Regions from separate parts of the Pseudarthrobacter niigatensis genome, predicted to be linked through region 2. Evidence: riboswitches for the same ligand, from Rfam matches in the RefSeq annotation. Region 2 holds a riboswitch; the other holds the start of a gene.
The links. A riboswitch is a leader RNA that binds a small molecule or an ion and turns the genes downstream of it on or off. The one in region 2 is predicted to bind S-adenosylmethionine.

Region 1 (14,720 bases), on a different contig from region 2:
GCGCTCAACCGCACCGACTACTACCAAATGGGCTACCTTGCGCCCAAGGGCTCGGACGCCAGGATCCGGGAAGGCGGCGTGGAACGGTTCCGCCAACGGGTGGCAGCACTCCGTCCCGACCTCGCCGACCGTGTTGATTCGATCCGCAGCGTGGCGGACCTGCATTGGCTGGACGTCAGGCTGAACCGGCTGCGGCGCTGGTACAGGGACGGGTTCCTGTGCATTGGCGATGCTGCGCACGCGATGTCGCCCGCGGGCGGTGTGGGCATCAACCTGGCGATCCAGGACGCCGTTGCGGCCGCGGAACGCCTGGCCCCGGACCTGCGCCAGGGGCACGTTCGGACCAGGACCCTTGCTGCGATCCAGCGCCGGCGCCGCATGCCCACGGTGGTGGTCCAAACCGTGCAGCGGATCATGCACCGTGTGGTGTTCGTTCCACTTTTCGCGGGGACCCTGTCCGGAGACATGCTGGCCGGCAGGGATGCCCGAACCCTGTTTCCCGTCCAGCGCATCCTCTTGTTCATCCTGCGCCACAATCCTGTGGTGAAGCGCGTCCTGCCGAGGATGGTTGCCATCGGTCCCCGCCCGGAGCACGCCCCTGGCTTCGCCCGCCCGCTCACCGTCCCGCCACCCACTAAACTTGGGGCCATGACTTCGCCCACTGACACTGCGGTAGACACCGCGGCTGCCCGCGCCCGACTGCTCGAACTGATCAAGGAACTCGCCGTGGTCCGCGGCAAGGTGATCCTCTCCAGCGGAGCCGAGGCCGATTACTACATCGACCTGCGCCGCATCACCCTGCACCATGAAGCGTCCAAGCTGGTGGGGCAGGTCATGCTGGCCCTGGCAGACGACGCCGGCATCGACTTCGAGTGCGCCGGAGGCCTCACCATGGGCGCCGACCCCGTGGGCACCGCGGTCATGCACGCGGCCGTCGACGCCGGCCGGACCGTGGACGCGTTCGTGGTCCGGAAGGCCCAGAAGTCCTACGGCATGGGCCGCCAGGTGGAGGGCCCCTCCGTTGAAGGCCGCAAAGTGCTGGTCCTGGAGGACACGTCTACCACTGGAGGTTCCGCACTGACCGCGGTGGAAGGCGTCCGGAAAGCGGGCGGCAACGTCGTGGCGGTGGCCGTGATCGTGGACCGCGACACCGGCGCCAAGGAGAAGATCGAAGCCGAAACCGGCGTCCCCTACCTGTTCGCGTTCGGCAAGGACGAACTGGGGCTGGCTTAGCCCCGGCGGCCGGACGGGCCGCTGGTTTGGGCAGTGAGCTTCTGCTCCGCCCTCACGTTTTGGCCGAGATGGCTTCCTTTTCCAAAATAGTGGCGGAACGTATAGAACATGGGCTGCCAGGTTCGCACGTCCACCCGGGATGGATCGAGCGCCAGGTCATCGCGGACATGCACCTGCTGGACGCGCACCTGGACTGCGTGGAGGTCGTCCTCCAAGCACCACGAGTTGACCAGGGCCGCCTCGATGTGGACCGGGCATTGCGCAATGCGGTTGGGAGCGACCTCCACGCCAGGCATCGGGTCCCATCCTGCCAAGGCCCACTTGTCGTGCGCCGTGCGGTAGTCGCCGGCCTTCACTGCCGGGACCGGTTCGCTGCCGGTGGTCATGGAAATCCGTTCAATTGCGGGTGCCATGGAGTCCTCCGGCAAATTGAGCACCACTTCCTTGGTGCGGATCAGGTTGCGGTAGCCCTGATGATGGGAGCTGAGGCCCAGGACGTAGTGGTCCCCCAGCGACCAGGCAGAGGATATGGGCGTGATGTTGGTGGTGCCATCCGGGTTGCCGGTTGTCAGCAGGGCCACCAGGGAGCCGAAGTAGTGGACGCTGGGGGAGATGGTTGTGAACATGGGTCCATCGTTCCTGCCGGAAAGTTTGAGGACGGACAAACGATTCCCCGGGCAGGATGGATACATGACAGCGTATTGGGCGGAGGACCTTGCCATGATGGCCAAGGCCATGGGGGAACCGTCGCGGGCCCGGATCCTGGTCGCCCTCATGGATGCCCGCGCCTGGACAGCGACGGAACTTGCGGGCTGCGCGGGGATCAGCAAAGGCACAGCCACCACGCATTTGAACCACCTCGTTGATGTAGGCCTGCTGGACGAAGTGCGCCAGGGCCGGCACCGGTATGTGCGGCTGAAGAACCAAGGTGTTGCGGATGCAGTGGAAGCACTGGTCCGTCTCAGTCCTTCGTCGGGGCCGGAGTTTCCCTCGACGTACCGCGGGCGCAGGCATCAGCATGAACTGCAGCGCGCCCGAACCTGCTACCAGCATCTGGCCGGGGTATTGGGTGTCAACCTGTGTGTCCTGTGGCAGAGTGAGGGATTCATCTCCTCCGGCTGGGAACTAACCGCGCAGGGTTTTGCCTGGGCGGAATCGATTGGCTTGCGCCTGCCGACCAAGCCGCCACGCCCGCTCGTGCGGCCCTGCCTTGACTGGACCGAGCGCTTAGACCATGCGGCCGGCTTGCTGCCGGATCTTTTCACCGGGCACGCACTGTCGTCCGGGTGGCTCAAGCGCGGATCGCATCCCCGCTCCGTTGTCCTGACCGAACTGGGAGCCGGGCAGCTTGCCGGCTTTGGACTGGCCGATGCGCTTGGAGCGGGCATCGGCGCTGATTTATGATGTGCGTTAACACTTTTCAGTTGCTTGGAGACCATGCATCTTGCTCCCCCCACAACAGCCTTTGAGCGCAACCGACCAGGTCCAGAACCTCATCCTGGAAAGCGCTGATTTCGAGGACTTCCTTAATGAACTGGCTCGCTTCTCCGCGCACCAGATGGCAGGCGACGGCGACGATGCCCTGTGCGGCATCACACTGCTCCGCGACCGCAAGGCAGCCACCATTGGCTGGAGCAGCGAGACTGCGCGGGAAGTGGATGAAATCCAGTACTCCCTGGCCCAGGGTCCCTGCCTGACCGCGGCAAAGGAAGAGCGCGAAGTCCACGTCCCCGACCTTTTGCAGGAGGACCGCTGGGGTCCGGACTACGCGTCTGCGGTTGCCTCCCACGGATTGCGCTCGGTGCTTTCCCTGCCGTTCAACCTGCAGGGGGAGGCCAAGGCCGCACTGAACCTCTACTCCGACGCCCCGCACAAGTTTGACGGCCCCGCCGCGGACAGGGCACGGGACTTCACCCGGGAGATCTCCGAAGCCCTGCGGCTCGCTGTCAGGTTCTCGCTGCACGCCGACAGTGCATCCAATCTCCGGGCCACGCTGGAATCGCGGACCATCATCGACATCGCCATCGGCATCGTCATGGCGCAGAACCGGTGCAGCCAGGAAGCCGCCGTCGAAATCCTTACCGAGGCGTCCAGCAACAGCAATACCAAACTTCGGGACATCGCCAAGTCGCTGGTGGATTCGGTGGGCGGCTCCGGTGCGCGTACCCACTACCAGGAGCCCGGCAAAGTCAGCCAGGGTCCGCGGGCCTGAGCGGCAGGTTGTGCCGTGGCCCCGGGGAGGGTTAGGCTTGCGGAGGTTGAGCCGTCGGCCATAGAACCTCTTTTGGAGTACCTATGGACCGCGCGCTAGACGCACTCGTTAACCTCGATGTCCCGGCGGACATCGTCCGGATTGAAGTCCGGGGAGCCCTTCACCACGAATCCCGTGCTGAACTGGTCCACATCATCCGCCGTGTCCGGAGGATGGGCATCCGCTGCCGCATCTGCGTCGACCTCTCACAGGCGGAACTTGTCGAATCCTCCGCCCTGGCCGGGCTGCGCTGTGACCTGAACGCCATGGACACCAAGCTCCTGCTGGGCGTCCCGTCCGCCGGGGTGTCCCTTCAGCTCACGCCGGCGGCCCACGACTGGGCGCCAGGTGAAGCGTCCAGCCGGCGCCCGCTCCTCATGGACGACGACGTCAGGGAGCTTTTTCCCGGCGGCGACTTCGCAGGCGAATTCCCCCAACTGCCGGTGATGTGGATCGAAGAGCTGTACGGGCGTCCGCTGACCGAATACACAGACCAGGAACTCCTGCTCGCCAGCGACTCCGCCTTTGCCCTGCTGGACAACCCGGAGGCACCCGACGGCGCCGACCTGCTGGGCCGCTACAACGACATCGGGCTGGAAATCCTTCGCCGCCAGCAGGAACCGCGGGCACCCTTCCCGGCTACCGAAGGCCAGGCCGCCAGCTGACCCCGGCGTCACCGAACGTTTACACGCGTTCATTGCGGTGCCGCGTTTCGCTGGGCTTACGGTAGGACTGTGCCGTATGAGGGGGAGGTCCATCCGCAGAGCCGGCGTGGGGTCTCCGACGCCCGGCTGCTGGCCGAAGCCGCTGCCCTAAAACGCTTCTCACGGCGTTCATTCCTTGCCGGGGCCGGCGCGTCCGGACTGCTGGCCGCCGACATGCTGGTGACCCGTGAGGTGCAGTCTCAGCGCCGGACCACCCGGATCCTGTCCGTTGCCGATGACTTCGCCGACGCCTATTACCCGGACGCCTGCTGGTTCCTGTTCCCCGGGTACAAAACCAGCTGGGAAGAGGCGCAATGGATCCTGAACGCGCTCCGGGGGGCCCTGAACAAGCGTGCCCGGCTCGCCGCCGTCGGATATTCCAACCTGGGCCTCGACGTCACCGAAGTCGTCCGCGCGATCGCTGAGTACGTCGCGGTGGAAAAGATCACCAAGCTGTTCTTCTACGGCCACAGCTTCGGCGGCATGCTGGCCACCCAGGTGGCCGCCCGGCTCCTTGCCGTGGCAGGCATCCAGGTGCAGTTCATCCTCCTGGACTCCAGCCCGTACAGCGCCCACGACGTCCTGGACCAAAGCTGGTTCGACGGCGTGGTGTTCCTCTACGAGAGCGGCGTCAGGTTTCCCTCGACCCTCCGCGGCGGGTATGAACTGGGGGAGCGGATCATCCACAAGGACGAACGGAGCTGGCGGCAGATCCTTAACCAGACACTGGAGCAGCTCTCACCGATCGCCCCGTCCAACGTGCTGGTCCAGACGGAGTCCGCCTACATCTACCACTTCGAGGGAAGGCAGTTCGCCGGGCAGCTCGGCACCGCCAAAATGGCCTACCTGGGCAACCCGAAGGACGCCACCGTGGACTACGAGACGGCGTCCGAAACCTGGGCCGTGGTGTACAAGGACAACATGGTCTCAAGCAACCTCCAGACCACCGGGGCGGTACCCGCCCACGCCAGCCCGGGCTGGAACCCGCAGGTCTACCGGCCCCTGGTCACGGGACTCCTGGACGAGTACTTCCCGCTGCCCCGGGGCGGATCCAGGGTCAGCATCTTCTAGTCCTAGATCTGGTTCTTCAGGTCCGCCACGGAGTTGAGCACCTGGTTGGGCCGGAACGGGTACGCGGCGATGTCGTCCTTGTGCGTGATGCCGCTGAGGACAAGGACGGTGTGCAGGCCGGCCTCCATGCCGGCAATGATGTCCGTGTCCATCCGGTCACCGATCATGGCGGTGGTCTCTGAGTGTGCGTCGATCTGGTTCATCGCAGACCGGAACATCATGGGGTTCGGCTTGCCCACAATGTACGGTTCGCGGCCGGTGGCCTTGGTAATCAGGGCCGCGATGGCACCCGTCGCCGGCATGGGACCGTCCTTGGAAGGGCCGGTTGCGTCCGGGTTGGTGGCAATGAACCGGGCACCGGCGAGGATCAGGCGGATGGCCATGGTGATGGCCTCGAAGGAGTACGTGCGCGTCTCGCCAAGCACCACGAAGTCCGGGTTCTGGTCGGTGAGGATGAAGCCGGCCTCATGCAGCGCCGTCGTGAGCCCCGCCTCACCGATCGTGTAGGCGCGGTTGCCGGACTCTGAGCCCCGCACCTGGTCCTTGAGGAACTGCGCCGTGGCCAGCGCCGAAGTCCAGATGTTTTCCTCCGGAATTTCCAGGCCGGAGGAACGCAGGCGGGCGGCAAGGTCGCGCGGGGTGAAGATGGAGTTGTTGGTCAGCACCAGGAACCGCTTGGACGTATCCACCCAGCGCTGGATCAGCTCGGCCGCGCCGGGAATGGGCTGGTTTTCGTGCACCAGGACGCCATCCATGTCCGTCAGCCAGCACTCGATCTCCTGGCCGCTGCGGTACACCGAAGGGTTGCCTGTTACCTCGTCTGCTTCTGCCATGCCTGCCTCCGCCTGTGATAGTTGCCCGAAGAGTCCAGTCTAGTGTTGAAGGGTGAACCAAATGCCCGGCATGACAGACGAACCCGACCACCAGCCCGGGGAGGCCGAACCCGCAAAGGCGGAGGTCGGCGTCGGGCCCTGGGAGGGGGAACTGCCCGAAGGCGACCATTGGGACCCCGACCTCCTGGCCGACGGTGACAGGCGCAATGTGCTGGACAAATACCGCTACTGGAAGCATGAGGCGATCGTGGCGGAGCTGGATTCGCGGCGGCACAACTTCCACGTGGCCATCGAAAACTGGCAGCACGACCTCAACATCGGAACAGTGGTGCGCACCGCCAACGCCTTCCTCGCCAAAGAGGTGCACATCATCGGACGACGGCGGTGGAACCGGCGCGGAGCCATGGTCACCGACCGCTACCAGCACGTCCGCCACCACCCCACGGTGGAGGATTTCGTCCAGTGGGCGCAGGGGGAGGGGCTCGCGATCATCGGCATCGACATTTTCCCGGACTCTGTGCCCCTGGAGACCTACGAGCTGCCGCGCGACTGCGTGCTGGTGTTCGGGCAGGAGGGCCCGGGCCTGACCCCGGAAGTCCATCAGGCCGCTGCCGCCACCCTTTCCATCGAGCAGTTCGGCTCCACCCGTTCGATCAACGCCGCATCCGCCGCGGCCATCGCCATGCACGCCTGGATCCGCCGGCACGTCTTCAACCAGCGCGTGTGAGTATTACCAACCCGTGACCCGAAACACCCGGGCCGCCGGGGAATGGCTAGGATGGTGCCAAGCCGTAAGCGGTCTACTTGAGGGTCATCCACCCACAGACGAAACTCAGCAGAGGAGCCAGCATGCCCATTGCAACCCCAGAGATCTACGCCGAGATGATCGACCGCGCGAAGGCGGGCGGATTTGCCTTCCCCGCCGTCAACGTCACGTCCTCGCAGACGCTGAACGCAGCGCTCCGCGGCTTCGCCGAGGCAGAGTCCGACGGCATCGTGCAGGTTTCCACCGGCGGTGCCGCCTACTGGTCCGGCGCCTCCACCAAGGACATGGTTGCCGGTTCCCTGGGCTTCGCTGCCTTCGCCCGCGAAGTGGCCAAGAACTACGGTGTGAACATCGCCCTGCACACGGACCACTGCCCCAAGGACAAGCTGGACGGCTTTGTCCTGCCGCTGCTGGAAGCCTCCGAGGCCGAGGTCAAGGCCGGCCGGAACCCGCTCTTCAACTCGCACATGTGGGACGGTTCCGCCGAGACCCTGCAGGAGAACCTGAAGATCGCCCGCGACCTGCTGGCCCGCACCGCCGCCGCCAAGATGATCCTCGAGGTGGAGATCGGCACTGTCGGCGGCGAGGAAGACGGCGTCGAGAACGCCATCAACGACAAGCTCTACACCACGGTCGAGGACGCCCTCGCCACCATCGACGCCCTGGGCGCCGGCGAAAACGGCCGCTACATCACCGCCCTGACCTTCGGCAACGTCCACGGCGTCTACAAGCCCGGCGGCGTCAAGCTGCGCCCGGAGATCCTCAAGGACATCCAGGCCCAGGTGGGTGCCAAGATCGGCAAGGACAACCCGTTCGACCTCGTGTTCCACGGCGGCTCCGGCTCCTCCGACCAGGAAATCGCCGACGCCGTTTCCTACGGCGTGATCAAGATGAACATCGACACCGACACCCAGTACGCCTACACCCGTCCGGTCGCGGACCACATGTTCAAGAACTACGACGGTGTCCTGAAGGTCGACGGCGAAGTGGGCAACAAGAAGACCTACGACCCCCGCGTCTGGGGCGCCTCCGCCGAAGCCGGCCTGGCAGCCCGCGTGGTGGAAGCCACCAAGCAGCTCGGTTCGGCCGGAAAGACCTTCTAGATGTCGGACGAGTTCCGCCGCAACCTGATGGGGCCGGAGCCCACGCTCCTGCCTGCCGAAACCGAGGTGAACGGGCAGCTGGAGGCCGGGCACGAGGCCCTGGACCTGGTGGAAAGGCACCCCACGTCCTCACTGTTGTGGGCGATCCTGGCCGAGGAAGCGTGGGCCGAGGGGCGCACCATCGACTCCTACGCCTACGCCCGGGTGGGCTACCACCGCGGACTGGACGCGCTTCGCCGCAACGGGTGGCGCGGCGTAGGCCCCATCCCGTGGGAGCACGAGCCGAACCGTGGATTCCTGCGTGCCCTCTACTCCCTGGGCCGGGCGTCCTCCGCCATCGGCGAGGCCGACGAGCCGGAGCGGATCGAAAAGTTCCTCAACGACTCGGACCCCACAGCGAAGGCAGCCATCGAGGCGAAGTAGCAAGCTTGGATTAAAGCGCGACGACGGGTGGTTACCTTTCCTGGAAAGGTAACCACCCGTCGTCGTTCGTTCGTTTATGGCTTGGCGATGCCTGTGCGGGCCATGGCATCGGCGTAGGCCGCGCGCATGTCCTCGAGGTATTCCTCCTGGCGCGCCGGGGAACCGGCGAAGGCGCGGCCGCTCAGCGACCGGACCTTGTAGGTCTTCAGGCCGCGGCGCCAGAGCAGGGGCACCTCCGTCTTCAGCAGGAGGTTGGCCAGGCGGTTGGCTTCAGTGCCGTGCGCCACGATCACGGAGGCGCGGGGGACCAGGGCGAGGAACTTCAGCAGCGGCTTCAGGCCAGCCTGGATCTGGTCCGGAGTGAACTTGCCGTTGACTTCGCCGGGGATGTGCCAGGGGTGGACGTTCCACGGCATCACGAACTCGGGGCGCAGCCCCAGCTTCCACTGGAGCCCCAGCATTCGGGTCGCGGCGTCCTGGTCCCCGGCAGTGATGAAGCCGGACGGGTCCGCCTCGCCGATGTTGGAGAACAGACTGATGATGCGGCATTCCTCAACGTCGTGCATCGGGTCCACATAGGGCACCACGGTTCCGGGCTTGGCCTCCTGCAGGGAATCACACAGTTCATTGACGGCGGCAACGCTGGGTTCGTAGCGGCGGCTCATGAGCTGTTCGTGGAATGTTTCTGGGGCCAGGGCTGTCATGAAGTGCTGGTTCTCCTGCGGGGATTGATATTGCTTCCACCGGTGAAAATGGGCGCGCGGCGGCGCGGATCATCAACGGCGGTTAGTTGGGGTGGGCCGATTCCTGGTCGGCCTCTGCCAGTTTACCAAGCCCGGGGAAACGAAACGCCGGCCGCCCCTTCCGGTGATGGAAGGCACAGCCGGCGCAGCGGTACGACGGACTACCAGAGGCGGCTGGTGGCGCGGCGAGCACCCTCGCCGAGGGCCTCCAGCTTGGCGAAGGCGATCTGTGGGTGCACCCTGCCGCCCAGGCCGCAGTCGGTGGAGGCAATGACATTTTCGCGGCCCACGACGTCGGCAAAGCGGACAATGCGGTCAGCCACCAGGTCGGGGTGTTCCACCACGTTGGTGGCATGCGACACGACGCCCGGGATGATGACCTTGCCCTCGGGGAGCTTGGTGTCCTCCCATACACGCCATTCGTGTTCGTGGCGGACGTTGGCTGCCTCGAAGGAGTATGCGCCCGCGTTGACCTGCAGCACCGAGCCGATGATGTCGGCGAAAGGGATGTCCGTGGTGTGCGGGCCGTGCCAGGAACCCCAGCAGACATGCAGCCGGATCTGTTCCTGGGGCAGGTCCCGGAGGGCCCAGTTGGTGGCCTCGACGCGCAGCTGGATGAACTTCAGGTAGTCCTCCAGGCTGGGCTCGGGATTGATCTGGTCCCAGCTCTCGGCCAGGGACGGATCGTCGAGCTGCACGGTGAGGCCGGCGTCGACGATGGCCTTGTATTCCTCCCGCATGGCATCGGCACAGGCGTAGACAAGTTCCTCATCGGACTTGTAGTACTCGTTGGCCACGCGGGCACACGAGCCGGGAGAGAGGGATGCCACGAAGCCGTCCGACAACCCGGCGGCGGCGAGGCCGGTCTTCAGGTTCTTGATGTCCGATGCCACCAGGTCCTGGCCCGTGTAGGTCAGGGGTCCGGCGATCTTGGGCTGGGTCACGCTCTTGCGGTGGGACAGGATGCCCGAGGACGGGTCGTTGTAGGCCTCGTTGAACGCCTGCCGGTCGCGCCTGTCGGGGAAGGAGGTCAGGACAATGTTGCCGGGGGAGGAGCGGTGCACCTGGGCATCGGCCCAGCGGTCCACATTGGTTGGCTCCAGGCCGCCCAGCCGTGCGAAGGAGTAGTTCCACCAGGCGCCATAGTCCACGGAGTTGGCCATCGTGTGCCCGTATTCGCCGTCGTTGGGAATGTCGATCCCGAGGTCCTTCTGGCGCCGGACCACGTCCACCACGGAGGTTTCCAGGAGGTCCAGGAATTCAGGGGTGACGCCGTCGGTTTCCTTGGCGGCATTGGCCGCGATGAGTTCCGGGGTGCGGGGCAACGATCCGGCGTGGGTGACGCGGATGTGGTCGGTGTTCAGGGGCATGCTGGAATCTTCCTTTCCATCGGTCCTGGCAGTAGCACCTTCGGTCCGGCAGGAATCCTGCTGGACCGTGGTTGCTGCGGCGTCATCGAGCCAGGTCTCTCGGCCGCTCCGGATGGTTCACTCTCACTAAATCGGGAGACCCACCTTGGGGCAAGTCCGTGCCGCTTTATGTCGCGGCCCGCTGCCCGGCTGCTTCCCTGCCCTTGCCCGGCGGGCAGCAGCATACTTACAGACTTTGTCCAGCTTGTTGACAGGTTTCGTTAAGCTTGGTTGGGTGAGGTCACATGCCACCGCCGCAACGGAGCTGGCCGGTGGCGCCCCGATGCACTCGAAAGAGGTAACGCACTGTGAAGAAATCCCTGGCAAATTTCAGGACCCTCGCCGCCTCCGGAGCCCTGGCGCTGGCCGTCGTCGCAGGTCCCGCCCCGCTGGCACACGCTGTGGGCGAAGGCCCCAATTACGACGGCAACGGCCAGATCACCACCTCCAAGCTCGCCACGTACGAACAGATGGTCTCGTTCCTGAAGGACCAGGACGCCCGCCAGCCGGCAATGGAGCTGGAGGTCATCGGGCAAACGGTCAAGGGGCGCGACATCCACCTGGTCAAGTACATTTCGGACCCCGCCAAGCCCACCATTCTGTACCTGACCCAGCAGCACGGCAACGAGCAGCTCACCACCGAGGGCGCCATGGAGTTCATCAAGCACCTGGGGGCCGGTAAATCCGCTGACATCCTCAAAGGCGTGAACATCCTGGTGGTGCCCATGCTCAATGCGGACGGGGCCATGGGGGACGTGAACTTCTCCCTGGAAAACTACCTTGCCAAGGGGGACCGCAACCTCACCCGCTACAACGCCGAGGGCGTGGACCTGAACCGCGACCATGTGGCCAAGGTCCAGCCGGAGACCCAGGCGCTGCACAACAAGGTCATGCGCAAGTACCGGATCGACTACATGATCGACCTGCACCACCAGGGCACCCGGGCCGAGCGTGACGGCAAGCTGGTATCCGGCTCCATCCTGTACCCCACCACCCCCAACGCCGACCCCGCCGTCGTCGAAAAATCAAAGCAGCTTGGCGCCGTGGTCTTCAACAACGTCGACTCCACCGGCTGGGGACACCTGGGCAAGTACCAGGGCGGCAGCGCCGAAACCATCAGCCGAAACGGCATCTCCGTGGAGTACGGCATCGCCACCCTGCTCTTCGAGATGCGCGGCATGTCGGACCACTACCTGGACGGCTATGCTCTCGGGCAGCGCAGCAACGGCTACCTGATCAAGCAGACTGTCACCACGCTGACCTCCACGGCCGCAGCCATCGCGGACGGGTCCATTGCCGACGCCGACACCTCCTTCTGGAACACACTCGCCGAACAGACGTCCCGCCCCGCCGGGGAGGCTGAGGACGAATAGGCGGCACCGCCCGCCGCGGCCTTTTGGCAGAAACGGCCGCGGCGGGCCACAACAGTGGACGAAGTGCCCTATCGGCTAAACTTGGGTGGTAAGAGCCCCGGAACTCTTGCTTCGCTGCGCCGTGCTGCGGCTGTGCGAAGGCCGGTCTGTTCGGGGCATTCTCATGAACGGCGCTGCATCGGCCTGCCACCTGGTGGCCGGGCCCGGGCAGCCCGAACGAATGGGGGAGGATCCCATGCCAGCAATTGTGATCGTAGGAGCCCAGTGGGGCGACGAAGGAAAAGGCAAGGCCACCGACCTGCTGGGCGGCCGTGTTGACTACGTCGTCAAGCCCAACGGCGGCAACAACGCCGGGCACACCGTCGTCGTAGGCGGTGAAAAGTACGAACTCAAGCTTCTGCCGGCCGGCATTCTCAGCCCCAACGCCGTTCCCATCATCGGCAACGGCTGCGTGGTGAACCTGGAGGCCCTCTTCCAGGAAATCGACGGACTCCAGGCGCGTGGCGCCGACACCTCAAAGCTGCGGGTCTCCGCCAACGCCCACCTGGTGGCGCCGTACCACCAGGTGCTGGACAAGGTAACTGAACGCTTCCTGGGCAGCCGGGCCATTGGCACCACCGGCCGCGGCATCGGCCCTGCCTACATGGACAAGGTTGCCCGGCTGGGCATCCGCGTCCAGGATGTCTTTGACGAATCGATCCTCCGCCAGAAGGTGGAAGGCTCGCTGCGGCAGAAGAACGAACTCCTGGTCAAGGTCTACAACCGCCGCGGTGTGGTGGTGGACGAGATCGTGGAGTACTTCCTGTCCTTCGCCGAGCGGCTCCGCCCGCTGGTCATCGACAGCACCCTGGTCCTGAACTCCGCGCTGGATGAGGGCAAGGTAGTCCTGATGGAGGGCGGCCAGGCAACCTTCCTGGACGTGGACCACGGCACCTACCCGTTCGTGACCTCCTCCAACCCCACCGCCGGCGGTGCCTCCGTGGGCTCCGGCATCGGCCCTACCCGGATCTCCCGCTCCATCGGCATCATCAAGGCCTACACCACCCGCGTTGGTGCCGGCCCATTCCCCACGGAACTCTTCGATGAGATGGGCATGTACCTGCAGAAGACCGGCGGCGAATTTGGCGTCAACACCGGACGCCCGCGCCGCTGTGGCTGGTACGATGCGGTCCTGGCGCGGCACGCCTCCCGCGTAAACGGCTTCACTGACTACTTCGTCACCAAGCTGGACGTGCTCACCGGCATCGAGCAGATTCCGGTATGTGTCGCCTACGACGTGGACGGTGTCCGGCACGACGAAATGCCCATGACGCAGACCGAGTTCCACCACGCGAAGCCCATCTTCGAGTACTTCGACGGCTGGACCGAGGACATCACCGGAGCCCGGACGCTGGCAGACCTGCCGGAGAACGCGCGCAACTACGTGCTGGCCCTGGAAAAGCTTTCCGGAACCCGGTTCTCCGCCATCGGCGTTGGCCCGGACCGGGACCAGACCATCGTGGTGAACGACCTCATCAAGGACTAGATTTTGTGGGCCCACGCCCGCGGGTTCCCTGGCCGCGTTTGCGGGGCTGGGGAGCGGGTGGGGACTACGACGGCGGCAGGCCACCTTCGCAGGTGGCCTGCCGCTTGTTTTTGGCAGCCGGAAAGCGAATTTACACAGGCTTAACGCGCACGGTCTTGTGAGGCTTCCGGTGCCGCCGCCAGACTCGTCTGTACCACCTGGTGCCCAAGGAAGGATCGTCATGGCCGGAAAATTTGAAGCATTCATCGACGCTGATTCGTTCTTCAGGTTCCGGCTCCTGGCTCCGGACGGGGCCGTGATCGCCGTCTCGGGCCCGTTCGAGGACAAAGCCGCCGTGGTGGCCGGGATAGCCGCGGTTCGCGAATGTGCCGGAACCGGCCTGGTCACCGATCTCTGTCCCGCGGGGGCCGTCTCCCGTTCCGCGCCTGTACCCGCTGCAGCTGCTGCCGCCATCCCGGTGGAGCTGCCCGCCGCCGTCGTACCTGTATGCAGCGAGGAGCGCACGCCCGCCCTGGCGCACGCCTTCGTGCCGGCAGTGGCACCCCGCCGGCACGCCATTGTGCCCCGGTGGACCAGGACAGCTACCCGCTGAAAATGATTTCCAACTTTTTTTGAAGAAGGCGTAACCCTCCGGGCGGCCGGAGCGATTACCTCTATGAAGCGCCGGTCTGGAACCTGTCCCCCATCACGTTCCAGACCGGCTCTTTTGTCTTTCCGCAAGGGTGGCTGCCAGGCTGCGCCCGTCGCTGGCCGCGGGCCGTGGCGCTTCTGGCTGCGCGGTTACTGGAGGGTAGACTAGGCGCAGCGTTCCGGATGTACTGAACGCTTGCCTTGCCACCGCCCTTCTTGACGGAAAGCACCACGTCAGTGACCGATGCACAGACAGACGAGGCTCCGGACCGGCCAGAGTCCGGGACCGCTGCCTTCAGCCTGGTCTATAAGGCGTATGCATCACAGGTTCTGGGCTATCTCACGGCCCGGGGAGTCGAGGATCCGGAGGCCGCCATGCAGGAAGTGTTCCTGTCCGTGTTGCCACGGCTCGGTACCGTGCGCGGAGGGGAGTCCGGGCTGCGGACCTTCATCTTCTCTGTTGCCCACGCCCGGATGGTGGATGACCACCGCCGCCAGAGCCGTACTCCGGCCAAGCTGCCCTTCGAGCCCGAGCTGGACCGGCGCGAGGACATGTCGGCGGAGAAGGAAGCACTGCAGCGCATCGCACCCCGGGAAGTCCTCAGGATGTTGGACGGGCTGCCCCGGGACCAGCGGGACGTCCTGTCGCTGCGCCT
Region 2 (14,720 bases):
ATCGTACTGCTCCGTGCATTCAGGGCAGTCATCGAGGTGGTTCTTGATTTCGGTAATATCTTCGCGGGTCAGTGCCCCGTCGAGGTACTCATAGATGCGTTGCATCCGGGTATCGTCGCAGTCGCCCAATCCCTGGCAGTCGCTCATTTCCTGTTCTCCTGTGCTTTGCTTCCTGCCGCATCCGACGCATCAGCGGCCGTTTTAAATCCCCGCTCGGCGGCGTATTCCGCGAGCATGTCCCGCAACATTCGGCGGCCGCGGTGGAGCCGGGACATCACGGTGCCGATGGGCGTATTCATGATGTCTGATATTTCCTTGTAGGCGAAGCCCTCCACGTCAGCGAAGTAAACCGCCAGCCGGAACTCCTCCGGAATGTCCTGGAGCGCCCGCTTGACGTCCGAATCCGGAAGGTGGTCCAGTGCTTCTGCCTCAGCCGAACGTAGTCCGCTCGACGTGTGCGACTCCGCCCGGGCCAGCTGCCAGTCCTCGATGGTGTCCGAATTTGACTGCAGCGGCTCGCGCTGCCGCTTGCGGTACAGGTTGATGTACGTGTTGGTCAGGATCCGGTAGAGCCACGCCTTGAGGTTGGTGCCCGGCTTGTACTGGTGGAAGGCCGAGAAAGCCTTGGTGTAGGCCTCCTGGACCAGGTCCTCCGCGTCCGACGGGTTCCGCGCCATCCGCATCGCCGCAGAGTAGAGCTGGTCCACGTACTGCATGGCGTCCCGCTCAAAGCGCAGGCGGCGCTGTTCCACTGTCTCCGCGGCAACGTCCAGCGTGCTGTCCTCGGCGTCCGCTGCTGCGGCCGGTGGTTCGGTTGCTGCCTGCCCGGCGGGGAGCGGCGCTGCGCCTGCCCTGCCGTTCACTTCGCCGGGGGACGCCTCATACATGGCCGCGATGGCCGGATCCAGGGTACTCATTGCCTTCAAGTCTACTGTCAGGCGCCCCGCCGGGGGCATGCCGTACTCCGGCGAATCGGCGGCAAGCTTGTCCACTTCCACCGGTCCTGCCTGCCTGGTTCCGTCCAACACCTTCCGCAAGGCCCAACTCCGCTCTGTATCGGGTGATTGATCGCCAGGGCCCACGTCGCGGACCCAGTCGACATAACCGCCTCCCGCGGGCAAATATTCCCCAAAAGTGCAAGACTAGGACCGACTCCGCCGCTTGCCGCGGCTCGTCCATCCAGGAGGAAATCCATGCCCTTTGTCCGCACTCTCGCCAGGCCCATGCTCGCCTCCAGTTTCATCCTTGCCGGACTGGACAAGCTCAAGAACTCCGACGACACCGCCCAGCAGCTCTCGCCGCTGCTGCGCAAGGCTGCAGCCTCGCTTCCCTTCCAGACGAACGAGAAGACCCTGGCCCGCGTCATCGGCGGTACCCAGGTGGGCGCCGGCGTCCTGTTCGGCCTTGGCAAGTTTTCCCGGCTCTCGGCCGGCCTGCTCACCGTCGTTTCCCTCCTGAACACCTTCGTGGAATGGCGGAGCGCGGACATCAGCAGCAAGGAAGGGCGCGAGAACCGCCGGAACCAGCTGCTCAAGAACGTCTCCCTGAGCGGGGGTGCCCTGCTCGCCTCCGTGGACACGGCAGGCAAGCCCGGACTGGCCTGGCGCGCCGAGCACCTTGCCGCCGACGCGCGACGGAACGCCTCGCACCTGGCCGCCGACGCCCGCAGGACCACCACCAAGAAGCTGAACAAGGCGGACAAGGCTGTACGCCGCGCCGTCGAACACGCCGCGGGAGCCTAGGCACGAATGACCGCAGCAGCTGCTACCCGGGAATCCGGAACGCCTGTCCAGTACTGGGCCGCGCCTTTTGCGGCCCGGCCCGTCAATGCAACCGTGACGGTGCCCGGATCGAAGTCCCTGACCAACAGGTACCTGGTCCTGGCCGCCCTGGCGGACGGACCATCGCGCCTTCGGGCTCCCCTGCACTCCAGGGACTCCGCGCTGATGATCGATGCACTGAGGCAGCTCGGCGCCACCATCAGCGAAGTGCCCGGCGACGGCGCCTTTGGTCCTGACCTGGAAGTTGTTCCGATCCCGGCGTCAGCGGCGCCATCCACCACCAGGATCGACTGCGGGCTGGCCGGCACCGTCATGCGGTTCGTCCCACCACTTGCGGCGCTCCGCAGCGGAGCCACCGTGTTCGACGGTGATCCGCACGCCCGGAAGCGTCCCATGGGTACCATCATCGAAGCCCTCAAAGCCTTGGGCGTCGCGGTTTCCGCCGAGGACGGGAGCACGCCGTCGTCCCTTCCCTTCGTGGTGGAAGGGACCGGCGCGGTCCGGGGCGGCCACCTGGTGATCGATGCCAGCGCCTCGTCGCAGTTCGTCTCCGCCCTCCTGCTGGTGGGAGCAAGGTTCGACGACGGCCTGCACCTTGAGCACGTCGGGAAACCGGTGCCAAGCCTGGACCACATCAACATGACGGTGGCTGTCCTCCGCGGCGCCGGCGTCTCCGTGGACGATTCGGTCCCCAACCACTGGGTGGTGGCCCCGGGACCCATCCAGGCCTTCGACCAAAGAATCGAACAGGACCTCTCCAACGCTGGGCCGTTCCTGGCAGCGGCCCTGGCATCGCAGGGCACCGTCCGCATCCCCAACTGGCCCACGGAAACGCAGCAGGTGGGCGACCTCTGGCGCGGCATCCTCACCCGGATGGGAGCCACGGTCACCCTGGAGGACGGACTCCTGACCGTCACCGGCGGCCCAGAAATCAAGGGCGGCGACTTCGCCGACACCAGTGAACTGGCTCCTACGGTCGCGGCACTCTGTGCCCTTGCCACGGGGCCTTCCCGGCTCAGCGGAATCGCCCACCTTCGCGGGCACGAAACTGACCGGCTCGCCGCCCTGGTCACCGAGATCAACCGGCTCGGCGGCGACGCCGAGGAAACCAGCGACGGCCTGGTCATCCGGCCAGCCCCGTTGCACGCCGGCGTCGTCCACAGCTACGCCGACCACCGCATGGCCACTGCCGGGGCAATCCTGGGCCTCTCGGTAAGCGGCGTCCAGGTGGAGGACATCGCCACTACCGCCAAGACCATGCCCGACTTCCCGCAGCTGTGGGCCGGCATGCTGGCCCAGGCTGCTCCCGAGGTACCGCGGCCGGAAGAGCGTGGCAGTGGCGCGGAGCACTGACTCCTGGGACGAATCCGACGTCCGGATCCGCCCCAGCAAGAAAGGTTCCCGTCCCCGCACCAAAGACCGGCCCAGCCATGACGACGCCGTTACCGGGCGGATCATTACGGTTGACCGCGGCCGGTACACGGCAGTGGTGGGCGAGGACTCGGACAACGAGCGCGTCGTCATCGCAGCGCGTGCCCGTGAACTCCGCCGGTCACCTGTCGTTGCGGGAGACTTCGTCTCGCTCGTGGGGGACGTGTCAGGCGCGCCGGACACGCTGGCCCGCCTGGTGAAAATCCAGGACCGCCACACCCTCCTGCGCAGGAGCGCCGACGATACCGACCCCGTGGAGCGGGCCGTGGTGGCCAACGCGGACCAGCTGGTCATCGTCGTGGCGGCTGCCAACCCGGAACCCCGCACCGGATTCATCGACCGCGCCCTGGTGGCTGCCTACGACGCCGGGATCGAGCCGATCCTGCTGGTCACCAAGGCCGACGTCAAGGACCCCGCCGAGCTCCTCTCCAATTACACGCACCTGGACTTCCCGGTGATCATCAGCAAGACCGCCGACGCACAGGCTTCCGGGATCGACGCACGCTCTGACGACGGCCTCTCCGCCCGGCTGGACAGCACTGCGGTGGCGGCCCTCCGCGCCCACCTCGACGGCAGGGTCACCGTGATGCTGGGGCACTCCGGCGTGGGCAAGTCAACCATGGTGAACGCGCTGACCGGTGCCGAGCGGGCCACCGGCGGCGTCAACGCCGTAACCGGACGTGGCCGCCACACGTCGTCGTCGGCCCTGGCCCTGCGCCTGGCTGACGCGCCGGCCGGAAGCTGGATCATTGACACCCCCGGTATCCGTTCCTTCGGACTGGCCCATGTGGACCCGGACCGGATCCTGCGCTCCTTCCCGGACCTCTCCCCCGGCATCGAAAACTGTGAACGCGGGTGCAAGCACACGGCAAACGCGGTGAACTGCGGCCTCGACGACTGGGTGGCAGGCGGGCACGCAGGTCCCACCGGCCCGGCACGCCTGGCGTCGCTCCGGCGCCTGCTCGGCACGGATCCGCGCATGGAAGCACAGGAAACCAAGGAGCTCGGCAGCGTCAACTGACGCGTTCTCCCGGCAGAAGCGTCCGCAGACGGTAGTTTGTAACCATGATCCAACCCGCTTCGAGCTACAACGATGACCTGCGCCTGGCCCATGTCCTGGCCGACTCCGTGGATGACCAGACCATGAGCCGCTTCAAGGCCCTGGACCTCCACGTTGAGACCAAGCCGGACCTGACGCCCGTCACCGACGCCGACAAGGCAGCCGAGGAAGCCATCCGCGGCCAGCTCTCCCGCTCCCGTCCCCGCGATGCCGTCCTGGGCGAGGAGTTCGGCAGCACCGGGCACGGTTCACGGCGCTGGATCATCGATCCCATTGACGGGACCAAGAACTTTGTCAGGGGCGTCCCGGTCTGGGCCACCCTGATCGCCCTGGTGGACGAAGGCGAACCCGTGGTGGGCGTGGTCAGCGCCCCGGCCCTCGGCAAGCGCTGGTGGGCGGCAAAGGGCATGGGCGCCTACATGGGCAGGTCCTTGGCAGCTGCCACCCGGCTGCGCGTCTCCAACGTGTCCAGCCTCTCCGACGCCTCCCTCTCCTACTCCAGCCTGAGCGGCTGGAAGGAACGCGGCAACCTCGACGATTTCCTCGGGCTGACCGAGGACGTCTGGCGGACCCGGGCATACGGCGATTTCTGGTCGTACTGCATGGTGGCAGAGGGCTCCGTGGACATCGCCTGCGAACCGGAACTCAACCTCTACGACATGGCTGCGCTGGTGCCAATCGTGGTCGAGGCCGGGGGCCGGTTCACCTCCCTCGAGGGCGAGGACGGACCGTTCGGCGGGAACGCGCTGGCCACCAACTCGATCCTGCACTCCGAGGTCCTGCACCGTCTCAACCCTTACCTGGACGATCTGCTGTAACTGCCACGGTTTGCCCGCTTGGGCGAATATTGCGACGCCGGACACCTTCAGAAGGAGGTGTCCGGCGTCGTTTATTCGATATTGCGTAATAAAGCCCTTAACAATTGGCCCGGCTTCCAGCCTGGCCGCCCCATGTCCTACGCTTTTATGCAGGTCACGAGTGCCAGCGCAAAACCCCGGTTTGCTGGCCGGCAACCCTCCATTCGCGGCGGGGTGCCCCGGGTGACGACCAGGCCGGTCCGGAGTGGATGCGGCAAGCGCGGATTCCGTACGCCGGAGTCCTGTACACAAGTGAGGTCTCTGTGACAACTGCCACCGTCTCCCCCAAACCCGTCACCGAATCCGCCGTTGCTGCCGAACGCCGTGCCGCCGCCGGCCGCCCGCTCGCTGCAGTCACCGGGGCCGAAATCCAAGCACCACTGATAACCGGCGGCCACGTGCGGTACGCCAACCTTGATTACGGGGCATCGGCCCCTGCACTCTCCGTGGTGTCCGCTTACCTCAACGAGATCCTGCCCTACTACGCCAGCGTCCACCGCGGCGCCGGGTACGCCTCCCAGATCAGCACCTCCGTGTACGAGAACGCACGCAGCATCGTCCGGGACTTCGTGGGCGGCCGGCCGGACGATTCGGTCATCTTCACCCGGAACACCACCGATTCGCTGAACCTCCTGGCGGGCTGCCTGCCCCGGACGGACGGACGGCCCGCCGGTGACGTCCTCTACCTGGACATCGAACACCACGCCAACCTCCTGCCGTGGCAGGGCGTCCCGCACCGCAGCATCGTTGCCGCGGACACCATCGCCGGCACCCTTGACGCGGTCCGCGCCGAACTCGAACAGGGCGGCGTCAGCCTCCTGGCCGTCACCGGCGCCTCCAACGTCACCGGCGAGATCCTCCCCATCCGGGCCCTGGCCGCGCTGGCCCACCAGCACGGCGCCCGGATCGTGGTGGACGCGGCCCAGCTCGCGCCGCACCGCCGGGTGGACATCAGCGCGGACGACGTCGACTACCTCGCCTTTTCCGGCCACAAGCTGTACGCGCCGTTCGGCGCAGGCGTCCTGGTAGGCCGGCCTGACTGGCTGGATTCCGGCGTCCCGCACCTCGCCGGCGGCGGGGCGGTCAAGGAAGCACGGCTCGACGGCGTCAGCTGGGCCACCGGGCCGGCCCGCCACGAAGGAGGCTCGCCGAACGTCCTCGGCGCCGCCACCCTGGCACGCGCCACGCAGGTCATCGCCGAACTCGACCAGGACAGGTGGCATGCGCACGAGTCCGCGATCCGCTCCTTCCTGGTGGAGGGCCTCCAGGGCATCGACGGCGTCACCGTCCACCAGATCTTCAAGGACACCAATCCGGAAACGGACACCATCGGCGTGGTCAACTTCTCCGTCGAGGGCTACGACGCAGGGCTGGTGGCCGCCTACCTTTCCGCAGAGCACGGCGTGGGCCTGCGGGACGGACGCTTCTGCGCCCATCCCCTGCTGAAGCGCCTGGGCCTGCCGTCCGGCTCCCTCCGGGCGAGTTTCGGCGTGGGCTCGCGGCTGGAAGATGCTGAACGCCTCCTTGCCGGTATCCGGGCTTTGCGCAGCAACGGACTCGGGTGGGACTACGTGGTGGACGCAGGCCGCTGGGTGCCCGCCAACGACTTCCGCACCTACCCGCACTGGGCACCCAATACCCCCGGGACGGCCGGCGCGGCCCCCTGCCTCGACGACTAGCGGGGTAACGGCGGCTGCCTGCCGGCACCGGCCATGCGGTAAATTCGAAGGACATCCGCAGGCAGCACCGGAAGGAGGCCACGCGTGGTTCGGGGTGGCCCCAGGCTTGATCACGGCCGGCGCACGGAGCTCGGGCAGAGCTTCCAGGACGGCGGCCGCCACTACCAGCGCGTCCGCCCCGGCTATCCGGCGGAATCCGCACGGTGGCTGGTGCCTGCCGGGGCCCGTGACGCCCTGGACGTCGGGGCGGGTACCGGTAAATTCACCGCCTTGCTGCTGGCCATGGGACTGGATGTCACCGCCGTCGATCCTTCTGCGGACATGCTTGCCCAGCTGAAGACCCACTGCCCGGCCGCCACGGCTGCGGCGGGGACGGCCGAGGCCACAGGCCTTCGGGATGCGGCCTTCGACGTGGTCACCGTTGCCCAGGCGTGGCACTGGTGCGATCCCCTCGCTGCGAGCACCGAACTGGCCCGCGTCCTGCGCCCGCACGGAACCCTGGGCCTGGTCTGGAACCAGCTGGACACCTCTGTCCCCTGGGTGCACCGGCTCTCCCGGATCATGCACGCCGGCGACGTCTACCGGCCCGGCCACAAGCCCGTCGTCGGGCCCGAATTCCACGGGCTTGAGGGGCATGTGACGCACTGGCAGGACCGGGTGACCACCAGTGACCTGATGGAGCTCACCAAATCGCGCAGCTACTACCTGCGGGCCGGTGAGTCGACGCGGGCGAAGGTCCTTGCCAACCTGGACTGGTACCTGCACGAACACCTGCCCCATGCTCCGGGGCAGGAACTCGACCTCCCCTACCTGACGCTGGCCTGGCGCGCCGCCAAGGCCTGATCCGGGGCCGCCCCTGCCGGACCGGCCAAACCGGTAGGCTTGGACCTGTGAAGACCAGCGCGCCCTCCTCCTCGATCGAGGACTACGTCAAGGTCATCTATTCATTCACTGAATGGCAGGACAAGCCCATCACGTCCTCCCAGCTGGCACAGCGGCTGGGCGTGGCGAATTCCTCTGTGTCGGAGATGGTCCGCAAGCTGAAGGACCAGGGGCTGGTGGACCACAAGCCCTACAGCGCAGTCACCCTGACCGATTCCGGCCTGCGCCTGGCCCTGTCAATGGTCCGGCGCCACCGGCTCATCGAGACCTACCTCGTCCAGCGTCTTGGCTACAGCTGGGACGAGGTCCACGATGAAGCCGAACAGCTGGAGCACGCGGTCTCGGATACGTTCATCGAACGCGTCGCCGCCAAACTCGGAAACCCGGAACGGGACCCCCACGGCGATCCCATTCCCACCGCGGACGGCCAGGTGCTGATGCCCAGCGCCCATCTCCTCGCCGGGCTGGACCAGGGGCACAGCGGAAAAATCACCCGTATCAGCGATGACAATCCTGAGCTCCTGCGGTATCTCGCCGCGCAGGACATCGATCTCGACGCCGAGGTTGAGGTGCTGGGTCGGCGCCCGTTCGGTGGTGCACTGATGGTGCGCATCGCCGGCCCCGGCGGCACCCGCGACTTCGACCTTGCGGATGAGATCGCCTCGGCGTTGTGGGTCTCCACCGAAACGCCCCACCCCGGCTGCATCCTGGGAAGCTGAATCACCGGCGCACGCCGATTTGGCCGCCTCCCGTATCGTGGAACGTGATGATCAGCAGACGCGACGCAGCAATAACCCTGGATGTTCCCCTTGAGATGGCGCAGCGCCATGGCCTGCCGAAGTGGATGTCCGAGGCCGAGCTCCGCAGCATCCTGGACAATCCCCCGCCCTGGCTGGTGCAGTCACGGGCCAACCGCACCGGCAAACGGCCCGTCTGGGTGCACCTTGAGTGCGCCGTGTGCGGGTACGAGGAGGCTGCCCGGCCCAAGAAGTGGTGGCCGGACTTCACCTACGTGGTGTGCGGCCACCACGCGCCGTCCGAGGTTCCCGCCGTGCGTCCCGGGTGCGTGCGCAGCGAGTACGACGGCGTGGGGACGCGTTTCGTAGGCATCGCTGACGTGGAAGCCCCCCAGGTCAGCCCCTAGCCTTTCGTATGTGCCTGCCCATGGTGCCGGCCCGCCGTCGGCCGTTATCCAGCCCCGTTGGCCGTCATTTCCTCCGGAACCGCCGTCAGGTGGCGTTCTGCGCCATCGCGCAGCACGGCAAGGTTGAGCGGCTGGCCGATGGCATCGGCGAACAGCAGGCGCTGCAGGCTTTCGGCGTTGCTGACCGGGCGGCCCCCGGCCGTGACGATGACGTCCCCTGCCGACAGGCCTGCCTTGTCTGCAGGCGACCCGGGCAGTACCTCTACGACGCGGAGCCCTTCACGCAGCCCGGTGCGGATCACGGCGCTGGATCCGAGCTGCATCGGGGTACTCACCAGGCCCAGGTACGCGCGGCGCACCCTTCCGTCTGACAACAGCGCGGAGATGATCCTGCGGGTGGTCGCGTTGATCGGAATTGCCAGTCCCAGGCCGGCTCCGGCCACTGCGGTGTTGATGCCCACGATCCTGGCGTGAGTATCCGCCAAGGCACCGCCGGAGTTGCCGGGGTTCAGTGCCGCATCGGTCTGGATGACGTCCTCGATGACCCGCCGGTTACCGCCCGACCAGACTGGAATGGCCCTGCCCAGCCCGCTGACCACCCCCGCGGTCACCGAACCGGCCAAGCCCAGCGGGTTGCCCACGGCCACCACCAGCTGCCCGACCCGGAGGGATTCCGCCGCGCCGAACACGGCGGGCCGGATTCGCGGCCGCGAACCGTGCACCACCGCAAGGTCGGACAAGGGGTCCGCGCCAACGAGTTCCAGCTCCATCCTGCTGCCGTCGCCGAAGACCGCGAAGCCGTGCCGGGTGCCGGCCACCACGTGGGAATTGGTGAGCAGGTAGCCGTCCTCGGTGAAGAGGACGGCCGAACCTGCTCCCACCCGGGCCCGGCCATTGCGGCGCTGCGCCGTCATCTCGATTGCTGCCACGTGGGGCGTCACGGCAGCTGCCACCCGCATCACTGTCTGCGAGTACGAGTCCAGGACATCGTCATTGTCCGCTGTTGTTGGTACCTGCGCCTGGTCCATGGCGCACCTCCGGCTTTGAGTGCCGCTTCCGGCTGTTCCGTGCCCTCTGGGGCCCTTACGGGAATCAACGGTGGACGGCCTGGATCCAGTCCCGTCGCGGCTACGCCTAGGGTGAACGCCCCAGCAGTGCACACCCGCGCTCCAGGCCCTAGGATCGGTACCATGGCTGATTCCGCTGGTGGGTCTCGAACAGAAGTGCTGAATCCCGATGAATGCTGGCGGTACCTTCGGTCCTCATACATCGGCCGGCTGGCAGTCATCAATGGTGACGTTCCCGAGATTTTTCCGGTCAACTTTTCCGTTGCCGGGGAATCGCTGGTGTTCCGTACCGCGCCCGGCACCAAGCTGCGCGCCCTGCTCAGCGGCGCAGTCGCGGCACTCGAGGTGGATGGACTGAACCCTTACGCCACGGAAGTCTGGAGCGTGGTGGCTAAGGGCAAGCCGGAAGAATTCGATGGGACCCGGATGACGCTCCCCGACTCCGATGCCGACCGCGAGCCGTGGGAGCCCGGGATCAAGGACCACCTGGTAGCTTTGATCCCCACGGAGCTCACCGGACGGCGGTTCGCCGTCAGGTCCCGGACACGGTGGTGGCCGCCGGTGGACTTCTCCGCAGACTGGCTGTAGCGGTGTCCGGATTCACGCCGTGATGATCACTTTGAGGGCCTTGGTTTCGGCAGCCCGGGAAAAGGTGTCGTAGGCGTCAAGGAACTGATCGAAACCAAAATGGTGCGTGGCGAATTTCTCCGCCCTGATCTTTCCCTGGGCCACCAGCTTGAGCAGCATGGGCGTCGTGTTGGTATTCACCAGCCCCATGCTGATGCTGATGTTTTGGATCCACAGGTTTTCCAGGTGCAGCTCCACGGGTTTTCCATGCACCCCGACGTTCGCCACCGAACCACCGGGCCGTACGATGTCGGTGCACATGCCAAATGTTGCCGGCACGCCAACAGCTTCAATGGCCACATCGACTCCCTGTCCCCCTGTCAGGGCCAGGACCTGTTCCTTCCAGTCACGGCTGCCTGACAGGACCGTGTCCGTGGCGCCAAACTCCTTTGCCTTCTCCAGGCGGTTGGCGTCCAGGTCGATGGCCACCACCGTAGCGGCGCCGTACAGCCCTGCTGTGGTGATCGCCGCCAGTCCCACCGGCCCGGCACCGACCACGGCCACGGTGTCGCCGGGCTTTACCCGGCCGTACTGGACGCCGATTTCGAATCCCGTGGGGAGGATATCGGAGAGCATGACGGCCTGTTCGTCGCTGACGCCGGCAGGCAGCAGGTGCAGGGAATTTTCGGCATAGGGCACCCGGACGTACTCCGCCTGGGTACCGTCAATGAGGTGCCCGAAGATCCATCCCGTGCCTTCCTGGCCCTCGCCGCCCAGGCAGTGCGAGTAGAGTCCGGCCTTGCAGTTGGCACAGTGGCCGCAGGATTTGATGCACGAGATGATGACACGGTCGTTCACGTTCAGCCCAGTCACGGAAGGCCCGGTTTCCACGATGGTTCCCACCCCCTCGTGGCCCAGGATCCGGCCTTTTTCGACGGCGGGCACGTCACCTTTGAGGATGTGCAGGTCCGTACCGCAGATGGTGGTGGTATCGATTTTGACAATGACGTCGCCGGGTTGCTGGATCCGGGGGTCCGGAACATCCGTCCATGACTTGTTGCCGGGTCCGCCGTAGACGAGGGCTTTCATGCGTTTCTCTTTACTGTGGGGGACGGCTTTTCGAGGGTTTGCCGGCCGGAGCGCTCGGATTGCTGAGGGATGGGTTGGGAGCCGGCGGCAGCTGCTGCCAGTGGATTCACGGCCTTCAGTTTGGCCAGATGCAGGCTTCCAAGCACCAGGAAGAGCCCCGAGAGCCCAAGTGCGGGAAGGAAGGCGGCCAGGCTTGGTTCTGCACCGAAGAGGGGTTTGACCAGTTCACCCACCGCCAGGGAGAAGATGAGGGTGAAGCCGAGGACGTACAGGGCCGGGAGAAGCAGCAGACCCGTACGGTGGTTCCGGTACGTGAGGAAGGCAAGGATCAGGAATCCGGGCATGATGAAACAAAGGTCCAGGATGAAGATCGAGTAGAGGGAATCGATTTGTTCGCCGCTCCGCATGAGGGGCAGGAGCATGCCAATCCACAGGGGGTAGAAGATGAGCGGCTGAAGGATGGCGCCGGCTGCTGAAGCAATCCTGGGTGCACGAGAAAGGGAGACGGATGGCGCGTCGCGGGCCACGGTGGCCCCGGCGGTGACCAAGGCCCAGAATGACAGGGCGAAGACTGCCATGTAGAGCAGGTACAGGCCGTTGTAGGTCCGCTCAATGACATAGATCCCGTAGGCGTAGAAGAGGTAGCCAAGGAGTCCCAGGGCCACGATCTGGAATTTGGCCCTCTGGGGCTTTGCCGCATACGACAGGTACAGCAATCCGAGCCCGGCCGCCACTGACAGCAGGTCCTGGGAGTAGGCGCCGGGGACCAGGTCGGGGGCCACCACGCCGTTGTAGATTCCAGGGCGCCAGACCCCGGTTGCCGCAGCAGCCAGCGCCAGCAGTCCGGCGACGGCCCACAGCACGCGGTTGAGGAACAAGTGCGTCAGCATGGCCACCTCCCGCAGGAAGATCAGGGTTTCCCGGGTGTTCCCACAGCGTCCCATTGGGCCGCCCCGGGCCCAAGGGCCATTGGTCCTGCCCTTGACGCCGGGCCTTTGTGCCCTTTCCCGATGCCGAAGAGTTGCCTACGCTGTGCCCTATGACTGACAAATCAAACGTACCCGTGCCGGAAATCCTCGACCCTGAAGAGTGCTGGGACCTCCTGGGCCAAACCGGGGTGGGACGGCTCGCCGTCATCGCCGATGGCCACCCCGACGTGTTTCCCGTCAACTTCAAGGTTGATGGTGACACGCTGGTTTTCCGCACCGGGTCAGGAACCAAGCAGCAGGCCATCCAGTCGGATGCCACGGTGGCCCTGGAAGCAGACGCCGTCAGTTCGCAGTTCGGGCTTGCGTGGAGCGTCGTCGTTAAGGGCAAGGCTGCCGAGACAACACCCACTGGACCCGACCTGGATGACATCCGGCGCGCCTTGTTCCCCTGGCAGGGCGTGGGCCAGGAGTACTTCATCCGGATTACACCGGAGTCGGTGACGGGCAGGCGTTTCACGATGAACGCCCCGCTGCTGTGGCAGGCCTCGCTGGACGAGGCAACCCGCGCCGGTCTCGAGTAGGCGGCCCGGACCGGCAGGTGCGCAGGTTCCAGGCAGGAGATCCAGTGCGTGCATGGTGGGTAGGCGAGCCCGGTCCCATGTCCACCCGCCCGCTGGTCCAGGGGATCCGTGCAGTTCCCAGGCCTGCGGCCGACGAGATACTGGTGGACGTGACCGTCTGCGGTGTGTGCCGGACCGACCTCCATCTCGCCGAAGGTGACCTCTCCCCGCGGCGCCCCCACGTGGTGCCGGGGCATGAAGCTGTCGGAGTCGTGGTCGAAACCGGAGCGGATTGTTCCCGTTTCGCGGCAGGCGACAGGGTTGGCGTGGCTTGGCTGGGTGGCGTATGTGGCAGCTGTGCTTACTGCCGCCGCGGCGACGAGAATCTGTGCAGGTCACCGGTGTTCACGGGCTGGGACAGGGATGGGGGCTATGCCGAGCAACTGGTTGTCGCGGAGGATTTCGCCTACCCGGTGCCAGCTGGCTTCACTGACGAACAGGCCGCGCCGCTGCTGTGCTCGGGGATCATCGGATACCGGGCCCTGAAGCGTGCGGCCCTGCCCGTTGGCGGGCGCCTTGGCATCTACGGTTTTGGCAGCTCCGCGCACATCACCGCCCAGCTTGCCATCAAACAGGGTGCCTCCGTGTTTGTCATGACCCGGTCTGACAGTGCCCGGTCGCTCGCCAGGGAGTTGGGAGCCGACTATGCGGGGGACGCTTATGACGAGCCGCCGGTACCCCTCGATTCCGCGATTCTTTTCGCACCGGTGGGAGAACTTGTCCCGGCTGCGCTGCGCGCCCTGGACAGGGGTGGAACCCTCGCCATCGCCGGAATCCACCTGAGCGACATCCCGGCCCTCAATTACAGCAGGGAGCTCTTCTACGAACGTCAAGTGCGGAGCGTAACAGCCAATACCCGGGCTGACGGGCATGAGTTCCTGACTCTCGCAGCCAGGCTGTCCCTGGCCCTCACCACGACGACCTACCCGTTCGACGCAGCAGACAAGGCCCTCGACGACCTGGCCGCCGACAGGATAACCGGTTCAGCGGTCCTCCGGGTCCGGGCGGAACGGTAGGCTCTGCTCAACAGGTCCCCTGCCTCATCCAAACAGGACAGCGGCCTCCTCGTACCGTGCTTCAGGGACCACCTTCAGTTCTCCCAGCGCTTCCCCCAGGTCAACATTGACTATGTCCGTACCACGCAGCGACACCATGGTGCCCCATCTGCCGGCGGCTGCCGATTCGACAGCGGCCAGCCCCAGCCTGGTGGCAAGGACCCGGTCGAAGGCCGTAGGTTCGCCGCCACGCTGAATGTGGCCCAAAACGGTGGCGCGCGTTTCGATGCCGGTCCGTGTCTGCAGTTCCCCTTCGAGCAGCAGGCCGATCCCTCCCAGTCGCGGCCGCCCAAAAGTATCCAGGCCACGGGGTGCGTAGGGTGCTTGGTGACCCTCGGGAGCGAAGGCCTCGGCCACCACCACAAGGGGAGCCCGGCCTCGGTCCCGGGCTGACAGTACCCACGAACATATTTGGTCCAGGGACACCGGATGTTCAGGTATCAGGATGGCGTGCGCGCCCGACGCCATGCCGGAATGCAGTGCTATCCAGCCGGCATTCCTGCCCATGACCTCTGCGACCATGCACCGGTGGTGCGATTCGCCAGTAGTCCGGAGGCGG

Region 1: another riboswitch for S-adenosylmethionine. It lies ahead of J2T23_RS12285 (cobalamin-independent methionine synthase II family protein); the one in region 2 lies ahead of J2T23_RS04350 (aminotransferase class V-fold PLP-dependent enzyme).

What each region holds. Positions count from the first base shown of each region.
Region 1 covers NZ_JAUSTB010000007.1:86,559-101,278, forward strand. Annotated here, with positions in the region: partial or broken gene J2T23_RS12225 (FAD-dependent oxidoreductase) at 1-600, shown strand, start outside; gene pyrE (orotate phosphoribosyltransferase) at 649-1,233, shown strand; gene J2T23_RS12235 (flavin reductase family protein) at 1,230-1,859, opposite strand; gene J2T23_RS12240 (ArsR/SmtB family transcription factor) at 1,954-2,637, shown strand; gene J2T23_RS12245 (GAF and ANTAR domain-containing protein) at 2,699-3,445, shown strand; gene J2T23_RS12250 (hypothetical protein) at 3,529-4,149, shown strand; gene J2T23_RS12255 (alpha/beta fold hydrolase) at 4,219-5,259, shown strand; gene J2T23_RS12260 (HAD-IIA family hydrolase) at 5,262-6,092, opposite strand; gene J2T23_RS12265 (TrmH family RNA methyltransferase) at 6,163-6,819, shown strand; gene fbaA (class II fructose-bisphosphate aldolase) at 6,942-7,961, shown strand; gene J2T23_RS12275 (DUF3151 domain-containing protein) at 7,962-8,384, shown strand; gene J2T23_RS12280 (uracil-DNA glycosylase family protein) at 8,459-9,088, opposite strand; gene J2T23_RS12285 (cobalamin-independent methionine synthase II family protein) at 9,289-10,497, opposite strand; SAM riboswitch class I at 10,511-10,616, opposite strand; gene J2T23_RS12290 (M14 family zinc carboxypeptidase) at 10,845-11,909, shown strand; gene J2T23_RS12295 (adenylosuccinate synthase) at 12,145-13,434, shown strand; gene J2T23_RS12300 (YegP family protein) at 13,655-14,026, shown strand; gene J2T23_RS12305 (RNA polymerase sigma factor) at 14,302-14,720, shown strand, end outside.
Region 2 covers NZ_JAUSTB010000002.1:268,904-283,623, reverse strand. Annotated here, with positions in the region: gene rsrA (mycothiol system anti-sigma-R factor) at 1-147, opposite strand, end outside; gene J2T23_RS04375 (sigma-70 family RNA polymerase sigma factor) at 144-956, opposite strand; gene J2T23_RS04370 (DoxX family protein) at 1,194-1,742, shown strand; gene aroA (3-phosphoshikimate 1-carboxyvinyltransferase) at 1,749-3,134, shown strand; gene rsgA (ribosome small subunit-dependent GTPase A) at 3,118-4,233, shown strand; gene hisN (histidinol-phosphatase) at 4,278-5,090, shown strand; SAM riboswitch class IV at 5,243-5,356, shown strand; gene J2T23_RS04350 (aminotransferase class V-fold PLP-dependent enzyme) at 5,393-6,808, shown strand; gene J2T23_RS04345 (class I SAM-dependent methyltransferase) at 6,893-7,651, shown strand; gene J2T23_RS04340 (metal-dependent transcriptional regulator) at 7,699-8,409, shown strand; gene J2T23_RS04335 (hypothetical protein) at 8,457-8,834, shown strand; gene J2T23_RS04330 (S1C family serine protease) at 8,879-9,862, opposite strand; gene J2T23_RS04325 (pyridoxamine 5'-phosphate oxidase family protein) at 10,025-10,489, shown strand; gene J2T23_RS04320 (zinc-dependent alcohol dehydrogenase family protein) at 10,502-11,557, opposite strand; gene J2T23_RS04315 (hypothetical protein) at 11,554-12,501, opposite strand; gene J2T23_RS04310 (pyridoxamine 5'-phosphate oxidase family protein) at 12,597-13,067, shown strand; gene J2T23_RS04305 (zinc-dependent alcohol dehydrogenase family protein) at 13,112-14,122, shown strand; gene J2T23_RS04300 (ATP-dependent 6-phosphofructokinase) at 14,147-14,720, opposite strand, start outside.